4 regions of the Roseateles microcysteis genome follow, and region 2 is predicted to be linked to each of the others. Evidence: predicted binding sites of a transcription regulator. Region 2 holds the regulator's gene; each other region holds the start of a gene.
The links. Region 2 encodes FNR, which switches genes on or off when oxygen is low (the NO sensors DNR and NnrR bind a similar motif). Its sites were predicted from a motif close to TTGATNNNNATCAA; they were not measured.
Positions count from the first base shown of each region.

Region 1 (4,889 bases), on a different contig from region 2:
AGGGGCGCAGGTCTTCGATGATGCGGCGCTTCAGGGCCACCACCGTGTCCAGCGTCTGCACCAGATGCGCAAGCCGCTCCAGCGCCTCGGGCGCCGTGTCGCCCAGGCGGGCGCGGATGCGGGCGGCGTCGAGCCTTGCCGAGGTCAGGAGCGCACCGAGTTCATCGTGCAGGTCGCGCGCCAGCCGCGCGCGCTCGTCTTCGCGCACCGTCTGCATGTGGCGGGCCAGCTCGGTCAACTGCGCCGTTCGACGTGCCACCTCGGCTTCCAGGCGGGTGTTCTCAAGGCCTTGCCGAATGCTCACACCAACTCCCGGATGCTGATTGGAGGCTGCCCATGATCAGGCTCGCCATCGTGGACGATCATGCGCTGGTTCGTGCCGGCCTGCGCCAGTATTTCAGCGAACAGGCCGACTTCGAGGTCGTGGCCGAAGCGGCCGACGGCCGTGCCGCGCTGGACATCGCGCGGCATGGCGAAGTCGATGTACTGCTGCTGGACATCGCCATGCCGGTGCATGGCGGCGTCGATGCACTGGCCGCCATCCATGCGCGCATGCCAGGCCTGCCGGTGCTGATGCTCAGCGGCTTTTCCGACACCCACTACGCCACAGCCCTGCTGCGCCAGGGCGCCAGCGGCTACCTCAGCAAGGACTGCGAGCCCGAGGAAATCGTGCGCGCCATCCGCGTGCTGGCGCGCGGCCGCAAGTACATTTCGGCCGGCGTGGCCGAGCGTCTGGCCGAGGGCCTGGCTGAGGATGCGGTAGGCGATGCCCCACTGCACAGCCGTTTGTCCGAACGCGAGCTGCAGGTCTTCCTGCGCCTGGCGCGCGGCGAGACCGTGGGCCATGTCGCGCAGGGCATGTGCCTGAGCGCCAAGACCATCAGCACCTACCGCAGCCGCGTGATGGAAAAGCTCAACCTCACGAGCAACAGCGAGCTCACCTACTACGCGCTCAAGCAGGACTTGATTCGCTGACTTGACCGGCGGCCAGCTCGGCGCAGTAGTCCAGCAGCGCCTCGACCTCGCTCGACTTGTCGAACACCCGCACCGCGCCCAGGCTCAGACAATGGCGGCGCATGTCGGGGCTGACGAAATTGCTGAGCACGACAAGTACCGGGCGCTGCGGGAGATTGCTGAGCGCGCGCAGGACCCCCAGGCCCGAGCCGCCGGCCAGGAAGAGATCGATCAGCACCAGGTCCACCGCATGGTCGGGCGCGGCCAGCCACTGCAGGGCCGACGCCTCGTCGCTGGCGCTGCCCAGCACCCGGACCGGCGCCAGCTCTTCGAGCGTTGCGATGAGGTGCTCGCGGATCACCGCGCTGTCTTCGATGAGATAGGTGTTGAGCGTTGGCATGGACGACATGTGGATGGCCAAAGCATGCCCGGACCCACGAGCAGCCGCCATCGGCAGCATGGCATTCGCCTTGTCAGCGCAGTCCTACAAGCCTCGTCCGGGTAGGACGCCACCTACCGGATATGGCGGCTCCGGCTGCTGTGCAGCGTGTGGCGCGACGGCCAGACTGACCGAGGTCTTTCGGAGAACCCTATGAACCCATCATTGAAGTACGCGCTGGCGCTTGCCGGCTTCGCCTTGGCCGGCCCTGCCCTGGCCCAGATCACATTCTTTGAACGCGGCGGCTTCGAGGGCCGCAGCTTCACCAACAACCAGGCCACGGTGCGCAACTTCGAGCGTGTCGGCTTCAATGACCGCAGCTCATCCGTGGTGGTGAGCGGTCGCGATCGCTGGGAAGTCTGCGAACACCAGAACTTCGAAGGGCAGTGCCGGGTCTTGATGCAGGGTCGCTACGCCTCGCTGGAAGCGCTGGGCATGAACAACAGCATCTCCTCGGTGCGGCGCATCGCCCGCAATGACCGAATCGACGACGACCGCTACGCACCGGCACCGCTGGTGGTCAGCGACTACCGCCGCCGCGGCCAGGAGCGCACCTTTCAGGCCGAGGTGACCTCGGTACGCGCCGTGGTCGGACCGAACAACCAGCGCTGCTGGATCGAGCGCGAACAGGTGGCGCCGGAGCGCCGCGGCGCCAACGTGCCGGCAGCCCTGATGGGCGCGGTGGTGGGCGGCATCATCGGGCACCAGATCGGCGGTGGCACCGGCCGTGACATCGCCACCGTCGGCGGCGTGGTCGCCGGTGCGGCACTGGGCTCCAACATCGGCCGCAACGAACAGGGCCAGCAGGTGGCCAGCCAGAACGTGCAGCGCTGCAGCAGTGTGCGCGATCAGGCCCAACCCTCCTACTGGGACGTCAGCTATGTGTTCCGCGGCCGCTCGCACCGCGTGCAATTGACCCAGCCTCCGGGCGACACCGTCACCGTCAACCGCGACGGCGAGCCGCGCGCCTGAGCTTCACCCCTTCCTCCTCCCCACACCTCAAAAAGGCAAGACCATGACCATGCAACACCAAGTCCGCACCTCCCTGGTACTCAGCGCCCTGCTGACGCTTTGGGGCAGTGCCAGCGCCGCACCGATGACCAAGAGCGAGTTCGACAGCGCCAAGACCCGTATCGGCGCCGACTACAAATCCGACAAGGCCGCCTGCGACAGCCTGGCCATGAACGCCAAGGACATCTGCATCGAAGAAGCCAAGGGCAAGGAGAAGGTCGCCTACGCCGAGCTGGACTTCACGTTCAGCGGCAAGCCGGCCGATCACACCAAGGTGCTCGTGGCCAAGGCCGAGTCGGCCTATGCCGTAGCCAAGGAACGCTGCGACGACAAGGCTGGCAACGACAAGGACGTCTGCGTCAAGGAGGCCAAGGCGGCGGAAACCACCGCGCTGGCTGACGCCAAGGCAGGCAAGAAGATCAGCGAAGCGCGCAAGGACGCCGCCGCCGACAAGCGCGATGCCGAGTACAAGGTTGCCGCAGAAAAATGCGAAGCCCTGGCCGGCGAAGCCAAGGCCGCCTGCGTGAGCGCCGCCAAGAGCAAGTTCGGCAAAGCTTGAGCTCTCACTGCCCGTTTCCACGATGAATCGGCCCGCCTTCAGCAAGGAGCGGCGGGCCGCTCTGTTCATGGTCCAAAAATTGACCCAACTCAATGCTCGCTCGCGCCCGCAGGGGGAGCATGGGCTCTGGTTTGCAAGGAGGCGCTCATGTACAGCAAGATCCTGGTGCCCATCGATGGCAGCCCCACTTCGGAGCTCGGTCTGGCCGAAGCGATCCGCCTGGCGCGCTTGTGCAATGCCAGGCTGCACCTCGTCCATGTGGTGGACATGCTCTCCTTCAACGCCTACCCGAGCGCGGGCCTGGGCATCACGCCCGAAGTCTTTGACCTGCTGCACCAGGGCGGCGAGCAGATCCTGCTCAAGGCCCGCGCCGGGGTCGAGGCAGCCGGCCTGCCGGTGGAGACCCAGCTCGCCGAGGGCTTTGCCCAGCGGGTGGCCGATGTGGTGACCGATGCCGCCGTCAAGTGCGGCGCGCAACTGATCGTGCTGGGCACGCATGGGCGCCGCGGCGTGGGCCGCGCCTTGCTGGGCAGCGATGCCGAGATGATCGTGCGTCAGGCCCCGGTGCCGGTGCTCCTGCTGCGCTCTCCCTCGGCCTGAGGCCGGTCCACCCACAGTCGGTGGAACAGGGGCGAGGGGCAGGCCAGCTGGGCATTGCTGCGCTCAAAGCCCTGCTGCTCCAGCAGCGTGGGCGGTTGTTCCTGCGCGAGCAGTGAAACACCCAGACCCAGGCGATGCGCCTGCGGCTGCCAGCGCAAGCCCAGGGCCTCAGCCAGCGTGGGCAGCACGTCCAGATGGCTGAACGTGCGTTGACCTGCCGCAGGCAGCGACTCGGCGCGGCCCTTGCCATCAAAGCGGGCCAGCGAGTGGAACAGGCTGCGATTGCGCCACTGCTCGTCGGTGCCGTCAAACAGCAGCGGCGTGGGGCCGACGTGGTCGCCCATGATCCAGACCAGCTTGCGTCGGCCATCGGCCTGCGAAGCAAAGCGCTTGGCCAGCCGCGCGACCACATGGTCGGTGCAGGCCAGCGCGCGGGCCATCTGCTCGTCGGCCGAGAGCTCGCCGTCTTCGGACTGGCCGCAGCCCGGGTCCGCCGTGCCTGAGGGGCCGTGCGTGTTCACGGTCAGCAGCAAGGAGGCGCGCGGCCTGTCGCCATCGCGCGGCCGCTGCATGTCGGCCCAGGCCTCCTCGGCCAGCTCCGCGTCCAGCAGGCCCCAGCCTTCGCCGGGCACTTCCACGCCCTGACCATGCCACTGCTCGCGGCCGAAGCGGCGCGCCACCTGGTGCTTGGACATGAACAAGCCCTTGCCAGCGAACTTCAGCGAGGCGCCACCGTAGAAGCTCAGCTCCCAGCCCTGGCGGGCGAGCACATCGGTGAGGCAGGCACCGCCATCGAAGAAGCGCGTCGAGTATTCCAGCGCATGGCGGCTCATCAGCCCCACCGGCTGCAAGGGCACGCCGCAGAGAGCGCTGAACAGGCCGCCCACCGTCCAGCTGGAGCCGCCCAGCGTGCGCATCGCGCCAAAGCGCTGGCCGCGTGCTCGCCAGTCGGCCAACTCGGTGAGGGCTGGGCCGTGAGCCAGGCGGGGCTCGGCATAGCGCTCATCCAGTGATTCGATGAAGACGATCAAGACGTCAGGCGCCGGGCCCGCCTGCTCGAACTGCTGGGCGCTCGGGTCCACATAGCGCTGCGCCATCGCATCGGCCTGAGCGTCATCGCAAGCGTCGTCCACCGTGGCACTGACCGAGAAGGCGGCGCCACCCAAGAGCAGCAGCCACAGGCCGCGCTGCAGCCGCAGCGAGATGCGGCGCAGGGCCCAGGTCGCCAACGCCGCGAGCAGCACGCTGCCGAACAGGTAGCGCAGGGCGCGCGAGATCATGCGCGGATCGGCATAGTCCAGCCCGCCGTACTGCAGATGAAAGACC
Region 1 is NZ_JBAJMV010000005.1:198,087-202,975, reverse strand. It holds gene V3596_RS15270 (sensor histidine kinase) at 1-304, opposite strand, end outside; gene V3596_RS15265 (response regulator transcription factor) at 337-975, shown strand; gene V3596_RS15260 (response regulator) at 953-1,354, opposite strand; gene V3596_RS15255 (beta/gamma crystallin-related protein) at 1,547-2,365, shown strand; gene V3596_RS15250 (hypothetical protein) at 2,409-2,963, shown strand; gene V3596_RS15245 (universal stress protein) at 3,111-3,563, shown strand; gene V3596_RS15240 (sulfatase-like hydrolase/transferase) at 3,518-4,889, opposite strand, start outside.
Region 1: V3596_RS15245 (universal stress protein) is a predicted target of FNR. The motif match lies at 3,043-3,056, and genes of this name have one in related genera.

Region 2 (4,889 bases):
GCGCTTCTACATCTTCGGTCTGGTCCTGTATCCGCAGGACTTCATCTACCTGACAGCGCTGCTGATGATCTCGGCCTACGCGCTGTTCCTGTTCACAGCGGTGGCCGGGCGGCTCTGGTGCGGCTATGCCTGCCCGCAGACGGTCTACACCGAGATCTTCATGTGGGTGGAGAAGCTCTTCGAGGGTGACCGCCAGGCCCGCATCAAGCTCGACAAGGCGCCCTGGAACTTCAACAAGCTCTGGCGCAAGAGCGGCAAGCAGGCTGCATGGATCGTGTTCGGCCTGTGGACCGGTTTCACCTTCGTCGGATACTTCACGCCGATCAAGGTGCTTGCCGCCGAGGTCATGAGCTTCGGCCTGGGGCCCTGGGAGACGTTCTGGGTGCTGTTCTATGGTTTTGCCACCTATGGCAATGCCGGCTACATGCGCGAGCAGGTCTGCAAGTACATGTGCCCGTATGCGCGCTTCCAGAGTGCGATGTTCGACAAGGACACGCTGATCATCAGCTACGACAGCGAGCGCGGCGAGCCGCGTGGTTCGCGCAGCAAGAAGGCGGACCCGACAGCCCAGGGCCTGGGCTCCTGCATCGATTGCACGCTTTGCGTGCAGGTCTGTCCGACCGGCATCGATATTCGCAAGGGCTTGCAATACGAATGCATAGGCTGCGCCGCCTGCATCGACGTCTGCAACGACGTGATGGACAAGATGAGCTACCCGCGGGGGCTGATCCGCTACGACACCGAGAACGGTCTGTCGCAGCACCTGACGAAGCTGCAGCTGATACGGCGCATGTTCCGGCCGCGCGTGATGGTCTATTCGGCCGTGCTCTTGCTGGTCTGCATCGCACTGGTCTACAGCCTGGCCACGCGTGCCCCGGTGCGCATGGACGTGGTACGTGATCGTGCCAGCTTGGCCCGCATCGTCGAAGATGGCCTGGTCGAAAACATCTACCGCGTGCAGTTGATGAATGCCACCGAGCAGCCGCAGATGCTGCAGCTTGATGCACGCGGTCTGCAGGGCCTGAAGCTCGCGGCGCCGGTGAGCCTTACGCTGGCGCCGGCCGAAGCCCGCTGGGTTACGGTAGCGCTGCGCTTGCCGCCAGAGGCCGCCACGGCGGCCGGTGCTGGCGCTCAGCACATAGAGTTCGTCCTGAATGGCGCGGGTGCGGCCCCCCTCGCCGAGAAATCCACCTTCGTGGTGCCACGATGAATACAGAGCAAGGAGTCCCCATGTCCGACGCAATCCATGCAGCCAAGCCCTGGTGGCGCTATCGCTTCATGTGGCTGGTGATTGGCGGCCCTGCCGCCGTGGTGGTGGCGAGCTTTGCCACGCTGACCCTGGCCATCACGCATCCCGATCCGGTGATCGAGCAGGCCTCGCGGCCCTCGGCCGAGGGCATCGACGATGCCGCTCAGCAGCCTGCGATGCGGGCCCGCAACCACGCGGCCACGGGCGGCAAATGAGCACCGAGCCGGTCAGCGGGCGAGGCCTGGCGATGGTCGTGCTGTGGCCGGCCTTTGTGATGGCCGGTGTGCTGGAGGCCCTGGTCTTCGCGCAGGTCGACCCCAGCGAGCTCTGGATCAGCGAGCACCTGAGCCTGTCGAGCCAGGGCGTTTACACGCTGACCTTTCTCGTCCTGTGGCTGGTGATCAGCATTGCATGCGCCATCAGCGTGTTGATGGCCCGCATGCCGGATGAAGAAGAAAAAGGGCGCCGCAGCGCCCCTCACTGGCCCCGCTGAACGTCAGTTCGCGGCGCAGTTCGTGCCGTTGACCAATTGCTGCAAGCCTGCCTGGTCGATGATGCGGATCTGGCGCTGCTTCACTTCCAGCAGGCCGTCGTCCTGGAACTTCGAGAATGTGCGGCTGACGGTCTCGAGCTTGAGCCCGAGGTAGCTGCCGATTTCTTCACGCGTCATGCGCAGCACCAGGCTCGAAGCCGAGAAGCCGCGCGCCTGCAGGCGCTGCGTGAGGTTCAGGAGGAAGGCGGCGAGGCGCTCCTCGGCGCGCATCGACCCCAGCAGCAGCATCACGCCATGGTCGCGCACGATTTCGCGGCTCATGATCTTGTGGAACTGGCGCTGCAATTCATTGAACTCGCGCGACAGTTCTTCCAGGCGGCTGAACGGGATCACGCACACCTGCGAGTCCTCAAGCGCCACGGCGTCGCAGCTGTGGTGGTCGCTGCTGATGCCGTCCAGGCCCAGCAGTTCTCCAGCCATCTGGAAGCCAGTCACCTGGTCGCGGCCGTCTTCCGACGACACGCAGGTCTTGAAGAAGCCGGTGCGCACCGCGAAGATCGACTGGAAGGGGTCGCCGCTGCGGAACAGCGCTTCCCCGCGCGGCACCTGCTTGCGCTGGCCGACCATGTTGTCGATCTGGTCAATGTTTTCCTGGCTCAATCCGACGGGCAAGCAGAGCTCGCGCAGATTGCAGCTGGAGCAGGCGACCTTGAACGGCTCGGGCTTGATAGGGGTGCTGGCGCTCATTGCGGTATCGGTGAACATGATGATCCTCAATCGTTGGCGCATTGTTCTCTGCCGCAAGCGATGAGAGATTGATCCGGATCAAGTCTGAAGGCGGGGAGCTTGGTCACAGTGGCGTTCATGGTCAAGACGCTCACCGAATCCACCGCCGGCATCGATGCCGACCTCCTGCGCCGCTTCGACGTCGCCGGCCCCCGCTACACCTCGTATCCTACCGCCGACCGCTTTGTCGAAGCCTTCGGCAAGACCGAGTACATCCAGGCGCTGGAGCAGCGCAAGGAAATGGTGGGGGGCAGCGCGCCCTTGTCGGTCTACGTGCACATACCGTTCTGCGAATCGGTCTGCTACTACTGCGCCTGCAACAAGGTGATCACCAAGCACCATGAGCGCGCCGGTGAATACCTGGTCGCCTTGCGCAAGGAGATCGAGCTGACGCTGCGCCACCTCGACCGGCAGCCGCAGGTCTCGCAGATGCATTTCGGCGGCGGCTCGCCGACCTTCCTGAGCGATGCCGAGCTCGAGGGCTTGATGGGCGACCTGCGCCAGGCCTTCCGGCTGCAGCCGGGCGCCGAGGTGTCGATCGAGGTCGATCCGCGCACGGTCAATGCCGAGCGTCTGGCCCATCTGCGCAAGATCGGCTTCAACCGCCTGTCCTTCGGTGTGCAGGACTTCGATCCGGACGTGCAGAAGGCCGTGCACCGCGTGCAGAGTCATGACAGCGTGGTTGACCTGATGCGTGAGGCCAGGGCGCTGGGCTTCGAGTCGATCAATGTGGACCTGATCTACGGACTGCCGCTGCAGACGTCCACCTCGTTCGCGCGCACCGTGGCCCAGGTCGCGGCATTGAAGCCGGACCGGATCGCGCTCTACGGCTATGCGCATCTGCCGCAGCGCTTCAAGCCGCAGCGCCGCATCGACGCGGCCGAGCTGCCGCAGGCCGGCGACAAGATCCAGATGCTGGCCGGTGCGATCAGCGGCTTCCTTTCCAATGGCTACAGCTATATCGGCATGGACCACTTCGCGCTGTCCACCGATTCTTTGGCCGTGGCCAAGCGCCAGGGGCGGCTGCATCGCAACTTCCAGGGCTACAGCACGCAACCGGATTGCGACCTGATCGGTCTGGGCGTCTCGAGCATCGGCCGTGTGGGTGCCACCTACAGCCAGAGCGTGAAGACGCTGCCTGAGTATTACGACGCCCTGCGTCATGACGCGCTGCCCACCGCGCGCGGCCTGGCCCTGAATCGCGACGACCTGGTGCGCCGCGCGGTCATCATGGCCTTGATGTGCCAGGGCCGCGTGGAGTTTGAATCCATCGAGCTGGCGCACCTGGTCGACTTCAAGCGCTACTTCGCTGCCGAGCTGGAGAAGCTCCACGCGCTGGCCGAAACGGGCATGGTCGAGATTGAGCCCGGCGCGATCCAGGTGACGGCGCTAGGCTGGTACTTCGTCCGCGCCGTGGCCCTGGTGTTCGACCGCTATCTGCAGGCCGACCAGCAACGCGCGCGCTTCTCGCGAATCATCTGAACGCTGCCATGCTGGATGCTGCACTCGCCGGATCTGCCCTGCTGATGGGTCTCGCTGGCACGCCGCATTGCCTGGCGATGTGCGGCGCGGCGGCGACAGGCTGCAGTCGCGGTGGGCGCAGTTCTATGGGCGCTTTCCAGCTTGGGCGCCTGCTCAGCTACGCGCTTGGTGGCGCCATCGCTGCCGCCAGTGTTGGTGCCCTGGCCTGGCTCGGCGGTGCTGCGGCCTGGCTGCGGCCCCTGTGGTTGCTGGTTCATTGCGCGGCGCTGCTGCTGGGGCTTTACCTGCTGGTGTTCGCCCGGCAACCGGCCTGGCTGGGCCAGATTGGCAGGCAAGTCAGTGAGCAGGCAGGCGAGGTGAGGCTGGCGATGCCTGGCGCCGGGCGGGTCACCCTGTCCGCCCCGGCGCGGTCCGGTCTGCTCGGCCTGGCCTGGGTGGCCTGGCCCTGCGGCTTGCTGCAATCCGCCTTGCTGACCGCTGGCCTGGCCAGCAGCGCCCCTGCCGGTGCCCTGGTCATGGCTGCCTTTGCCTCAGCCTCGGGCATCGGGCTCGCGCTGGGTCCGACGCTGCTGCGCTCGCTGGGCGCACAAGGCACGGGCTGGGCCATTCGTCTGGCCGGCCTTGCCTTGGCCGCTGCGTCCACCTGGGCGTTGGCCATGGGCTTGTGGGACCAGATTGCTGCGTTCTGCAGCTAGCCCGCGCCGACCCGCCGAGCGCAAGACTTATATAAGACTGGGCTCCCAGTCTGGCCCGGCTGTCCTAGAATCGCCTCTCTAGTTGTCCCACCACTGCGCCTGATTGTTGGCCGACCTGGATACCCCATGACACTGCAGCAACCGACCATCATCTACACCTTGACCGACGAAGCGCCGCTGCTGG
Region 2 is NZ_JBAJMV010000001.1:294,063-298,951, reverse strand. It holds gene ccoG (cytochrome c oxidase accessory protein CcoG) at 1-1,210, shown strand, start outside; gene V3596_RS01365 (hypothetical protein) at 1,231-1,464, shown strand; gene V3596_RS01360 (hypothetical protein) at 1,461-1,742, shown strand; gene fnr (fumarate/nitrate reduction transcriptional regulator Fnr) at 1,746-2,507, opposite strand; gene hemN (oxygen-independent coproporphyrinogen III oxidase) at 2,607-4,010, shown strand; gene V3596_RS01345 (sulfite exporter TauE/SafE family protein) at 4,019-4,705, shown strand; gene V3596_RS01340 (NADP-dependent isocitrate dehydrogenase) at 4,832-4,889, shown strand, end outside.

Region 3 (4,889 bases), on a different contig from region 2:
GACTGGATCAACACCGGCGCCGAGTTGCGCGTGGCCAGCTACAGCAACCTGAATCCAGGCCATTACACCTTGAGGGTGCGGGCGACCAACCGCAGCGGCGCCTGGAGCCCGCATGAGCTGAGCATGCCTGTCGACGTGCTGCCGAACTGGTGGCAGACCTGGTGGGCGCGCGCCCTGCTGATCGGGCTGCTGTGGCTGGGCTTGATGATCATCGTGCATCTGCGCACCGGCTACCTGCGCCGTCGCCAGCAGGTGCTGCAGGACATGGTGCGCAGCCGCACGGCCGAGCTCGAAAGCCTTTCGCTCACCTTGCAGCAGAAGAGCGCGGCGCTGGAGGAGTCCAGCCTCACCGACCCGCTGACCGGCCTGCGCAACCGCCGTTTCCTGACCCAGCACATCGAGTCCGATGTGGCCTGGACCCTGCGCCGCTTCGAAGACATGGCCCATGGCCATGCGGCTCCCCCGCTGGACGCTGACCTGGTGTTCTTCCTGGTCGACATCGACCACTTCAAGTCGGTCAATGACGAGCATGGTCATGCCGGCGGTGATGCCGTGCTGGTGCAGATGCGCGAGCGGCTGCAGCCGGTGTTCCGCGAGGCCGACTACCTGGTGCGCTGGGGCGGCGAGGAATTCCTGATCGTGGCCCGCGCCGCATCGCGCGAGCATGCGATCGAACTGGCCGAGCGCGCTCGCGCCATGGTGGCCGACCGGCCGTTCATCCTGCCCGATGGTGCGCAGGTCACCCGCAGTTGCTCGGTCGGTTTCGCCGTCTTCCCCTTGTCGCGCCAGCATCCGCGCGCAGTGGACTGGGCGGGCGTGGTGACGCTGGCGGATGGCGCGCTCTATGCCGCCAAGCGGGCCGGCCGCAACCGCTGGGTGGGCGTGCTGGGCGCGGACGAGCAGCTCAGCGCCGCCGAGCTGCAACGCCGTGTGCGAGCCTCAGCCACGGAATGGCTGGCAGACCCGGCGCTGCAGGTGGTGCGCAGCTAGCCTGCTAGGTCGCGTTCAGCGCGTCCAGTTGCTCGGGTGTGCCCACATTGATCCAGGGGCCGTCATGGAGCTCCGCCGTGATGCGGCCCAGCGCAATGCCATGGTCCAGCGCCACGCGCATGCGCTGGCGTTCGCCCGCCCGGATGACACCGAACAGCGCCGGCCGGTACAGGCCGATATTGGCGAAGACCTGCAGCGGCCCGCCGTCGGCGCGCACATGGCCGTCGGCATTGATGGCGAAATCGCCCTGCGGATGCTGGGCCTGTGTCGGCACCATCCACAGATGGGCGAGTTGTTCAGAGGCTGCAAATGCGGCGGCCTTGGCCGGGTCGAACTCGAAGCCGGGCATGTAGATGTCGCCCGACACCGCCCAGAAGGCCGCATCGCCATCGGCACCCAGCAGCGGCAGGGCAGTGGCGATGCCGCCGCCGGTTTCCAGCGCGCCGCCAAAGCGCTGCTGCTCGAAGCAGTAGTGCAGGCGCAGGCCCCAGCGGCTGCCGTCGCCGAGCACGGCCGGGAACTGCTCTTCCAGCCAGGCGCAGTTGATGACGATGTCTTGCACGCCAGCCCGGGCCAGCGCTTCGATATGCCATTCGATCAGCGGCTTGCCGCGGGCCTTGAGCAGGGGTTTGGGTGTGTGGTCGGTCAGCGGCCGCATGCGCTCTCCGCGCCCGGCCGCCAGGATGATGGCTCGCATGGAGCCGCAGTTTAGGGGGCCTAGAGGGCCGGGCCGAGGCCCAGCGGCGTGGGCAGGCTGTTGAGGATGCGTTCGACCAGGGCGCGGTAGGGCTCGTCCGGTGCATGGCCGGTGAGCGGGTCGCGGTTGGCGGCAAAGGCCTCGTCGAGGTCTTCCCAATCGGTCGCCTGCAGATGTGCGAGCGCGAGCGGCAGCACTTCGCGCTCCTCGATTTCCATGTGGCGCAGATAGCCCTGCACATAGCGCTCGGCCAATTGCTCGAAGGCGCTGCGGCGGGCTTCGCCCATCATTTCGAAGGCCAGCAGCGCATGCTCCAGGTCGCGTATCGCGCGCTCGCCGCGGTCATGGTCGTCGTCGAGCCGGTCCAGTGTCTCGCGCACCGCCGGCACGCGTGCGCGCAGTTTCGGAAACAGCAGCTCGCTCTCCTTCGGGTGATGCAGCCGCTCAGGGAACTCGTCGACATAGAAAAGCATGGCGCGCAGCGCGGTGAAGTCGGGCAGGGTGGCGCGCCGGCGGTGCTCGGCCAGCAGGAGAAGGATCGAGCGCAGCATGGCCGCAAGGGCTCGATGTTCTTCACGGATCACGCGCAAGGTCAGCGGGTTCATGACGCAAGCCTGCGCCCGTATTCGCGACCCTGCTTTGCCCTGGATCAAGGGTCTGGATCGACGCCATCGCCGGGCCACGTAAAATGCCGGGTTTACCCCAGAACCAACCCAACACAGACACCATGGCCAACTCCGCTGCCCGCAACACCAATTTGATGGCCAATGCCATCCGCGCACTGGCCATGGATGCCGTGCAGGAAGCCAACTCCGGCCATCCCGGCGCGCCCATGGGCATGGCCGAGATCTCCGTTGCGCTTTGGGCCCGCCACCTGCGCCACAACCCGGCCAATCCGCACTGGGCCGACCGCGACCGTTTCGTGCTGTCCAACGGTCATGGCTCGATGCTGATCTATGCGCTGCTGCACCTCACCGGCTACGAGCTGCCCATCGGCGAGCTGAAGAACTTCCGCAAGCTGCACAGCAAGACCCCGGGCCACCCCGAAGTGGGCATCACCCCCGGCGTTGAAACCACCACCGGCCCGCTGGGCCAGGGCATCACCAATGCCGTGGGCCTGGCGCTGGCAGAGAAGCTGCTGGCCAAGGAATTCAACCGCGAAGATCACGCGATCGTCGACCACCACACCTACGCTTTCCTGGGCGACGGCTGCCTGATGGAAGGCATCAGCCACGAGGCCTGCGCCCTGGCCGGTGCCTGGAAGCTGAACAAGCTGATCGCCATCTACGACGACAACGGCATCTCCATCGACGGCCAGGTCCAGCCCTGGTTCATCGACAACACGGCCCAGCGTTTCCAGGCCTATGGCTGGAACGTGATCGGCCCGGTGGACGGCCACGACGTGAACGCTGTGGACGCGGCCATCGCCAAGGCCAAGATGAGCGAGACCAAGCCCACGCTGATCATCGCCAAGACCACCATCGGCAAGGGTAGCCCGAACCGCGCCGGCACGGCCAAGGCGCATGGCGAGGCCCTGGGCGCTGACGAAATCAAGCTGACCCGCGCAGCCCTGGGCTGGGAGCATGAGCCCTTCGTCGTGCCCAAGGAGGTCTACGAGGCCTGGGATGCCAAGACCGAGGGCGCGAACCTGGAAGCCGACTGGGACGCCCAGTTCGACGCCTATGCCGAGGCCTTCCCCGAGCTGGCCGCCGAGTTCACGCGCCGCATCGCGGGCGTGCTGCCTGCCAACTACGCGCAAGTCGCCGTCGATGCCGTCATCAAGGCCCACAGCGAAGCGCAGACCGTGGCCAGCCGCAAGGCCAGCCAGCTGGCGCTGGAAGCCTTCACCGCTGCGCTGCCCGAGCTGCTGGGCGGCTCGGCCGACCTGACCGGCTCCAACCTCACCAACACCAAGTCGACGGCGCCGCTGCGCTTTGACGATGCCGGCGTGCCCAACGGCGGCCGCCACATCAACTACGGCGTGCGCGAGTTCGGCATGGCCGCCATCATGAACGGCGTGGCCCTGCATGGCGGCTACATCCCCTACGGCGGCACCTTCCTCACCTTCAGCGACTACAGCCGCAATGCGATCCGCATGGCCGCGCTGATGAAGCAGCGCGTCATCCATGTGTTCACGCACGACTCCATCGGCCTGGGCGAAGACGGCCCGACCCACCAGTCGATCGAGCATGTCGCTTCGCTGCGCCTGATTCCGGGCCTGGATGTCTGGCGCCCGGCCGACACCACCGAAACCGTGGTCGCCTGGACCATGGCCATCGGCAACGCGCAGCGCCCGAGCGTGCTGGCCCTGTCGCGCCAGAACCTGCCCTATGCGCCCAAGACCGCGGTCGATGAAATCGCCAAGGGCGGCTACGTGCTGGCCGAGCCGAGCGAAGTCGGACTGAAGAAGAAGGCGCAAGCCGTCATCATCGCCACCGGCTCCGAAGTTCAGCTGGCCCTGCATGCGCAAGCCCAACTGGCCAAGAGCGGTATCGCCGTGCGCGTGGTCTCCATGCCCTCCACCAGCGTGTTTGATCGCCAGGACCGCGAGTACAAGCTCTCGGTGCTGCCCGAAGGCATCCCGCGCGTGGCGGTCGAGATGGGCGCCAGCGACGGCTGGTGGAAGTACGGCTGCGCAGCCGTCGTCGGCATCGACACCTACGGCGAGTCGGCCCCGGCGCCGGTGCTGTTCCAGCACTTCGGCTTCACGCCGGAGAACCTGGCCGACACGGTGCGTGTGGTGTTGAAGAAGGCTTGATGCCGCGCAGTGTCTTGATGGCCCTTGGTAACCCGGGCGGCAGTGCGACCGGGTATCCTTGCGGCTTCGCCGTTCCGGGCGCCTGACGCACCGCGGGGCCGCAAGAATTCCCAATACCCAGGAGCTTTCCTCATGACGATCAAGATCGGTATCAACGGCTTCGGCCGCATCGGCCGCATGGTGTTCCGCGCTGCCATCGCCAATTTCAAGGACGTGGAAGTCGTTGCCATCAACGACCTGCTGGAGCCTGACTACCTGGCCTACATGCTGACCTACGACAGCGTGCATGGCCGCTTCGACGGCGAAGTCTCGGTCGACGGCAACACCCTGATCGTCAACGGACGGCGCATTCGCCTGACCGCCGTGAAAGACCCGTCCGAGCTGAAGTGGAACGAAGTCGGCGCCGACATCGTGATCGAAGCCACGGGCCTGTTCCTGGACAAG
Region 3 is NZ_JBAJMV010000007.1:125,764-130,652, reverse strand. It holds gene V3596_RS19320 (two-component regulator propeller domain-containing protein) at 1-990, shown strand, start outside; gene murU (N-acetylmuramate alpha-1-phosphate uridylyltransferase MurU) at 995-1,687, opposite strand; gene V3596_RS19310 (hemerythrin domain-containing protein) at 1,708-2,292, opposite strand; gene tkt (transketolase) at 2,415-4,445, shown strand; gene gap (type I glyceraldehyde-3-phosphate dehydrogenase) at 4,578-4,889, shown strand, end outside.
Region 3: V3596_RS19310 (hemerythrin domain-containing protein) is a predicted target of FNR. The motif match lies at 2,327-2,340, and genes of this name have one in related genera.

Region 4 (4,889 bases), 320 kb from region 2:
CGGCGGGTTCTTGGCGAAGTAGCCTGCGCCCAGCAGCCCAATTTCCTCGGCGCCGAAGCAGACGAAGAGGATGGAGCGCCTGGGCTTTTCGCCGGCAGCCAGCGCGCGCGCCACTTCCAGCACGGCGGTGACGCCGGAGGCGTTGTCGTTGGCACCATGCATGATGGTCACGCCATCGGCCTGCATGCCCAGGTGGTCCAGATGGGCAGAGAACAGGATGGTGCCGGCCTTGGGGTCGGTGCCTTGCAGATGACCGATCACGTTCGTCGTGACCAGCTTGTCTTCGACGATGCTGCCGGGCTCGAGCGTGAGGGCCTGGCCGGGCGTTGCCGCCAGTTGGTCGAACAAGGCTGACGGCACGGCCAGCAAGGTGGTGCGGGGCCGGCCTTGCGGGCCTGGGGCGCGCATCAGCCGGGTTTGGCTGCCCATCTGTGCGAAGGTCTTGCGACCGTCTTCGCTGTCGCGCACGATCAGCAGCTGGACGCCCTGGCGGCTGGCGGCGCCGTACCAGTCCATCATGGGTGCAGTTCCCTTGACCAGGACGATCTCGTCATTGCCCAGGGCCTTGGGATCGTCGGAGGCGGCGATGCTCAGCTTGCCACTGACGGGCTGGCCGCTGGAGGTGAACAGCAGCAGGCCTTCGGACTGAGTCTTGCCAGCCGCCGTCAGGCGGGCCGGGCCTTGCAGGCGCGGCTTGGGCAGCACGGCCGTCTGCAGGTAGCTGTTGTTCATGCCCGGCGCCGGCTTGATGCCGAAGCTCTCGAACTGCGAGGCGACGTAGACAGCGGCGATGGTTTCGTCGCGCGTGGCGCTCTTGCGGCCTTGCAGCGCATCGGAGGCCAGGAAGGACTCATGGGCGCTGACCCATTGCTGCTTGACGATCCAGGGCGTCTGCGCTGTCTGGGCAGTAGCGGCCAGGCTCAGCGCAGCGCAAGCGCCGACGAGGAGAGATTGGAGAGAAAAGCGCACCGTCCGTCCCTTCGATTGATGGATGTGTTCTGAAGCGGCGGATTATGGTGGCGGGCGGGACGAGACGCCCTTGGTCACTGTGCGAGATGCGCTCAAACAGGCGCTCATTCATTCGCTCGAACAGGCGCTCAACAAGGCACTCAACGCTGCGGCTTCTTGCCCTTCGCAGCGGCTCCAGCGGCCTCGGCCGCAAACGCCAGCTCCAGGTACTCGCGCACATTCTTCTTGAAGAGGTCGCCGAGCTTGTGCAGCTTGATGTGGCGGCGCTTGCCCTGCTCGCCTTCCAGCACGCCGTGCCTGTCGGGCAGCTCGCTGCCTCGGCTGAACTCCAGCGCAAGGTGCTTGTCGTAAGAGAAGAGGGCGCAGACCGGCGACCTGGCCGAGAACAGCAGGCCGCCGTAGCGCACCTCTTCGCGCAGCCGCGGCCCGGCGGTGTGGATCAACTCGCGGGTGCGATCTATCAGGGCGAAGCGCTCGGCATCGCGCTTGCGCAGCTCGGTCAGGAAATCATCAACGGCTTCGGGGTTCATGCCCCGATTGCACCACCGAATCGATGAGGCGATTCAGCCCTTGCGCTGCGCCAGCGTCTGGTGGGCCGAGCCCGTCTGCAGCAGCGGGCGGTCGGCCTCCAGCTCGATCAGGGGCTGGACTTCCTGCATCGTTGCGAGGCAGCGCACCGTCAGTTGTTGGTAGGTCTGCGTGCCTTCCAGCTTCCAGCGGATCTCGTCATCGGAAAGCTCGCGCAAGACCTTGGCCGGCACGCCGGCAATCAACGAACGCTCCGGCAGCTTGAGCTTGGCGCGCACAAAGGCGCTGGCCGCGACGATGGCGTAGGCGCCGACCTCGGCCTCGTCCATCACCACCGCATTCATGCCGACCAGGGCATCGTGCCGCACGATGCAACCATGCAGGACGGCGCCATGGCCGATATGGCCATTGCGCTCGACGACGGTCTCCGACGCCGGGAAACCATGGATCACGCAGGTGTCCTGCACGTTGGCACCTTCGTGCAAGACGATGCGGCCGAAGTCGCCGCGCAGGCTGGCGCAGGGGCCGACATAGCAGCCCGGGCCGACGATCACGTCGCCTATCAACACGGCGGTGGGGTGCACGTAGGCGCTCGGATGGACGACGGGGATGACGCCGTCGATGGCATAGCAAGGCATTTCGCTCTCCGGGTTTACCCCGGTCAATCGGGGTGGCGGCGCCCTTGCGCCAAATCAAGTGCGACCTTACGATCTACCGACCGGTCGGTCAAGAGTGTTTGATCGGCAGCAAGGAGTGATCGAACAATGTCCGAGAGTCCCGAACTGGTGATCCAGGTCAGCACGCAAGGCGCGGTACGCATCTTGACGCTGAACCGCCCGACGGCGCTGAATGCCTTCACGGCAGCCATGCTGGCGTCGACCCGCGAAGCGCTGGCTGAAGCGGCTGCCGATTCGAGCGTGCGCGCCGTGGTGATCACCGGCGCCGGCCACGCTTTCAGTGCCGGCCAGGACCTTGGCGACCCACTCGTCAAGCCCGATCCAAGCCCCGGCGCCGCGCCCAAGGACATCGGTCATCTGCTCGACAGTTACTACATCCCGCTGGCGCTGCAATTGCGCGCGATGCCCGTGCCGACGATTGCGGCCGTCAATGGCGTGGCCGCCGGTGCCGGTGCAAATTTCGCGCTGGGCTGCGACCTCGTGGTTGCTGGCGAGAGCGCCAGCTTCATCCAGGCCTTCTCCAAGATCGGCCTGATTCCGGACTGCGGCGGCACCTGGCTCCTGCCGCGCCTGGTGGGTCGTGCCAAGGCCATGCAGCTTGCCTTGCTGGGCGACAAGGTCAAGGCCGCCGAGGCTGTGTCCATCGGTCTGATCGCCCGTTGCGTACCCGATGCTGACTTGATGAGTGAGGCCATGGCCATCGCGCAAAAGCTCGCCGCCATGCCCAGCCGTGCGCTCGCCGAAACCCGCCGCCTGATTGACCAGGCCATGGACCAGGACTTCGAGGATGCCTTGCGCGTCGAGGCCATGATGCAGAGCCAGCTCGGCTTCGCGCATGACTACAGCGAGGGCGTGCAAGCCTTCATGGACAAACGCAGTCCCCAGTTCAAGGATCGCTGAGCATGCTGTCTCCTCAACAGATTGCCGAACGCGTCCGCGACGCCATGTTCGCCAACGACCGCGCCAGCAAGGGCTTGGGGATGGAGATCCTGGCCATCTCGCCCGGAGGCGCCACGCTCACGATGACCGTGCGTGAAGACATGCTCAACGGCCTGGACATCTGCCATGGCGGCTTCATCACCACGCTGGCCGATTCGGCCTTTGCCTTCGCCTGCAATGCCTACAACGAGATGACCGTGGCCTCGGGCTTCGACGTCAGCATCGTGGCGCCGGGCAAGCTCGGCGACCGGCTGACTGCGGTGGCCGAAGAAGTGCAGCTGTCCGGCCGCACCGGTGTTTATGACATCACCGTGCGCAATCAGCGCGATGAATTGGTGGCCTTGTTCCGTGGCCGCTCGTACCGGCTCAAGGGCAAGCCCGTCGTTCACATCCAGGAGTGAAGTAGCAATGCCTGTGAAGAACCCATCCCCCGGCGAGCTGGAGTCCATCGAGACCGCCAGCCGCGACGAGCTGCAGGCGCTGCAACTCGAGCGCCTGCGCTGGTCGCTCACGCATGCCTACGAGAACGTGCCGCACTACAAGGCGGCGTTCGACGCAAAGTGTGTGCATCCCTCGGACCTCAAGACCCTGGCCGACCTCGCCAGGTTCCCGTTCACGACCAAGAAAGACCTGCGCGACAACTATCCCTTCGGCATGTTTGCCGTGCCGCGCGAGCGGGTGTCACGCATCCATGCCTCGTCGGGCACGACGGGCAAGCCGACGGTCGTCGGCTACACGCAGCGCGACATCGACACCTGGGCCGGCCTCGTGGCCCGCTCGATCCGCGCCGCCGGTGGCCGCGCTGGCGACATCGTCCACATCGCCTATGGCTACGGCCTCTTCACCGGCGGCCTCGGCGCGCATTACGGTGCGGAGAAGCTGGGCTGCACGGTCATCCCGATGTCGGGTGGCCAGACCGAGAAGCAGGTGCAGCTGATCCAGGATTTCAGGCCCGACATCATCATGGTCACGCCCAGCTACATGCAGGTGATCATCGAGGAGTTCGAGCGCCAGGGCCTGGACCCGCGCTCGATGTCGGTCAAGGTCGGCATCTTCGGCGCCGAGCCCTGGACCGAGGCGATGCGCCGCGAGATCGAAGGCAAGGCCGGCATCGATGCGGTGGACATCTATGGCCTGTCTGAAGTGATGGGCCCCGGTGTTGCCAGCGAATGCGTGGAAAGCAAGGACGGCCCGGTGGTCTGGGAAGACCATTTCTACCCGGAGATCATCAACCCCGAGACCGGCGAGCCGGTGCCTGACGGCGAGGAGGGCGAGCTCGTCTTCACCTCGCTCAGCAAGGAGGCGCTGCCCATCATCCGCTACCGCACCCGCGACCTCACGCGCCTGCTGCCGCCGACCTCGCGCAGCATGCGCCGCATGGGCAAGATCGTCGGCCGCAGCGACGACATGCTGATCATCCGCGGCGTCAACATGTTCCCGACGCAGGTCGAGGAGCTGGTGTTGGCGGAGCCGCAGCTGTCGGGCCAGTACCAGATCGTGGTGAGCCGCGAGGGCACGCTCGACGAAGTGGAAGTGCGTTGCGAGTTGCAGCCCACGGCCATGGGTTCCGACGTGGGCGCAATCGCGAAACACCTGCAGCACCGCATCAAGACCTTGATCGGCGTCAGCACCAAGGTCACGGTCGGTGCGCCAGACTCGATCGAGCGCACGCTCGTCGGCAAGGCGCGCCGCGTCATTGATCGCCGACCCAAGTAGTTCAGCAAGAAAACAAGCAAGCAAGGAGTACGTACCATGTACACCCAAGCCATGAGCGTC
Region 4 is NZ_JBAJMV010000001.1:616,675-621,563, reverse strand. It holds gene V3596_RS02845 (M28 family metallopeptidase) at 1-969, opposite strand, end outside; gene V3596_RS02840 (DUF1801 domain-containing protein) at 1,110-1,499, opposite strand; gene V3596_RS02835 (phenylacetic acid degradation protein PaaY) at 1,533-2,135, opposite strand; gene V3596_RS02830 (enoyl-CoA hydratase-related protein) at 2,262-3,074, shown strand; gene paaI (hydroxyphenylacetyl-CoA thioesterase PaaI) at 3,077-3,514, shown strand; gene paaK (phenylacetate--CoA ligase PaaK) at 3,522-4,829, shown strand; gene paaA (1,2-phenylacetyl-CoA epoxidase subunit PaaA) at 4,866-4,889, shown strand, end outside.
Region 4: V3596_RS02835 (phenylacetic acid degradation protein PaaY) is a predicted target of FNR. The motif match lies at 2,234-2,247, and genes of this name have one in related genera.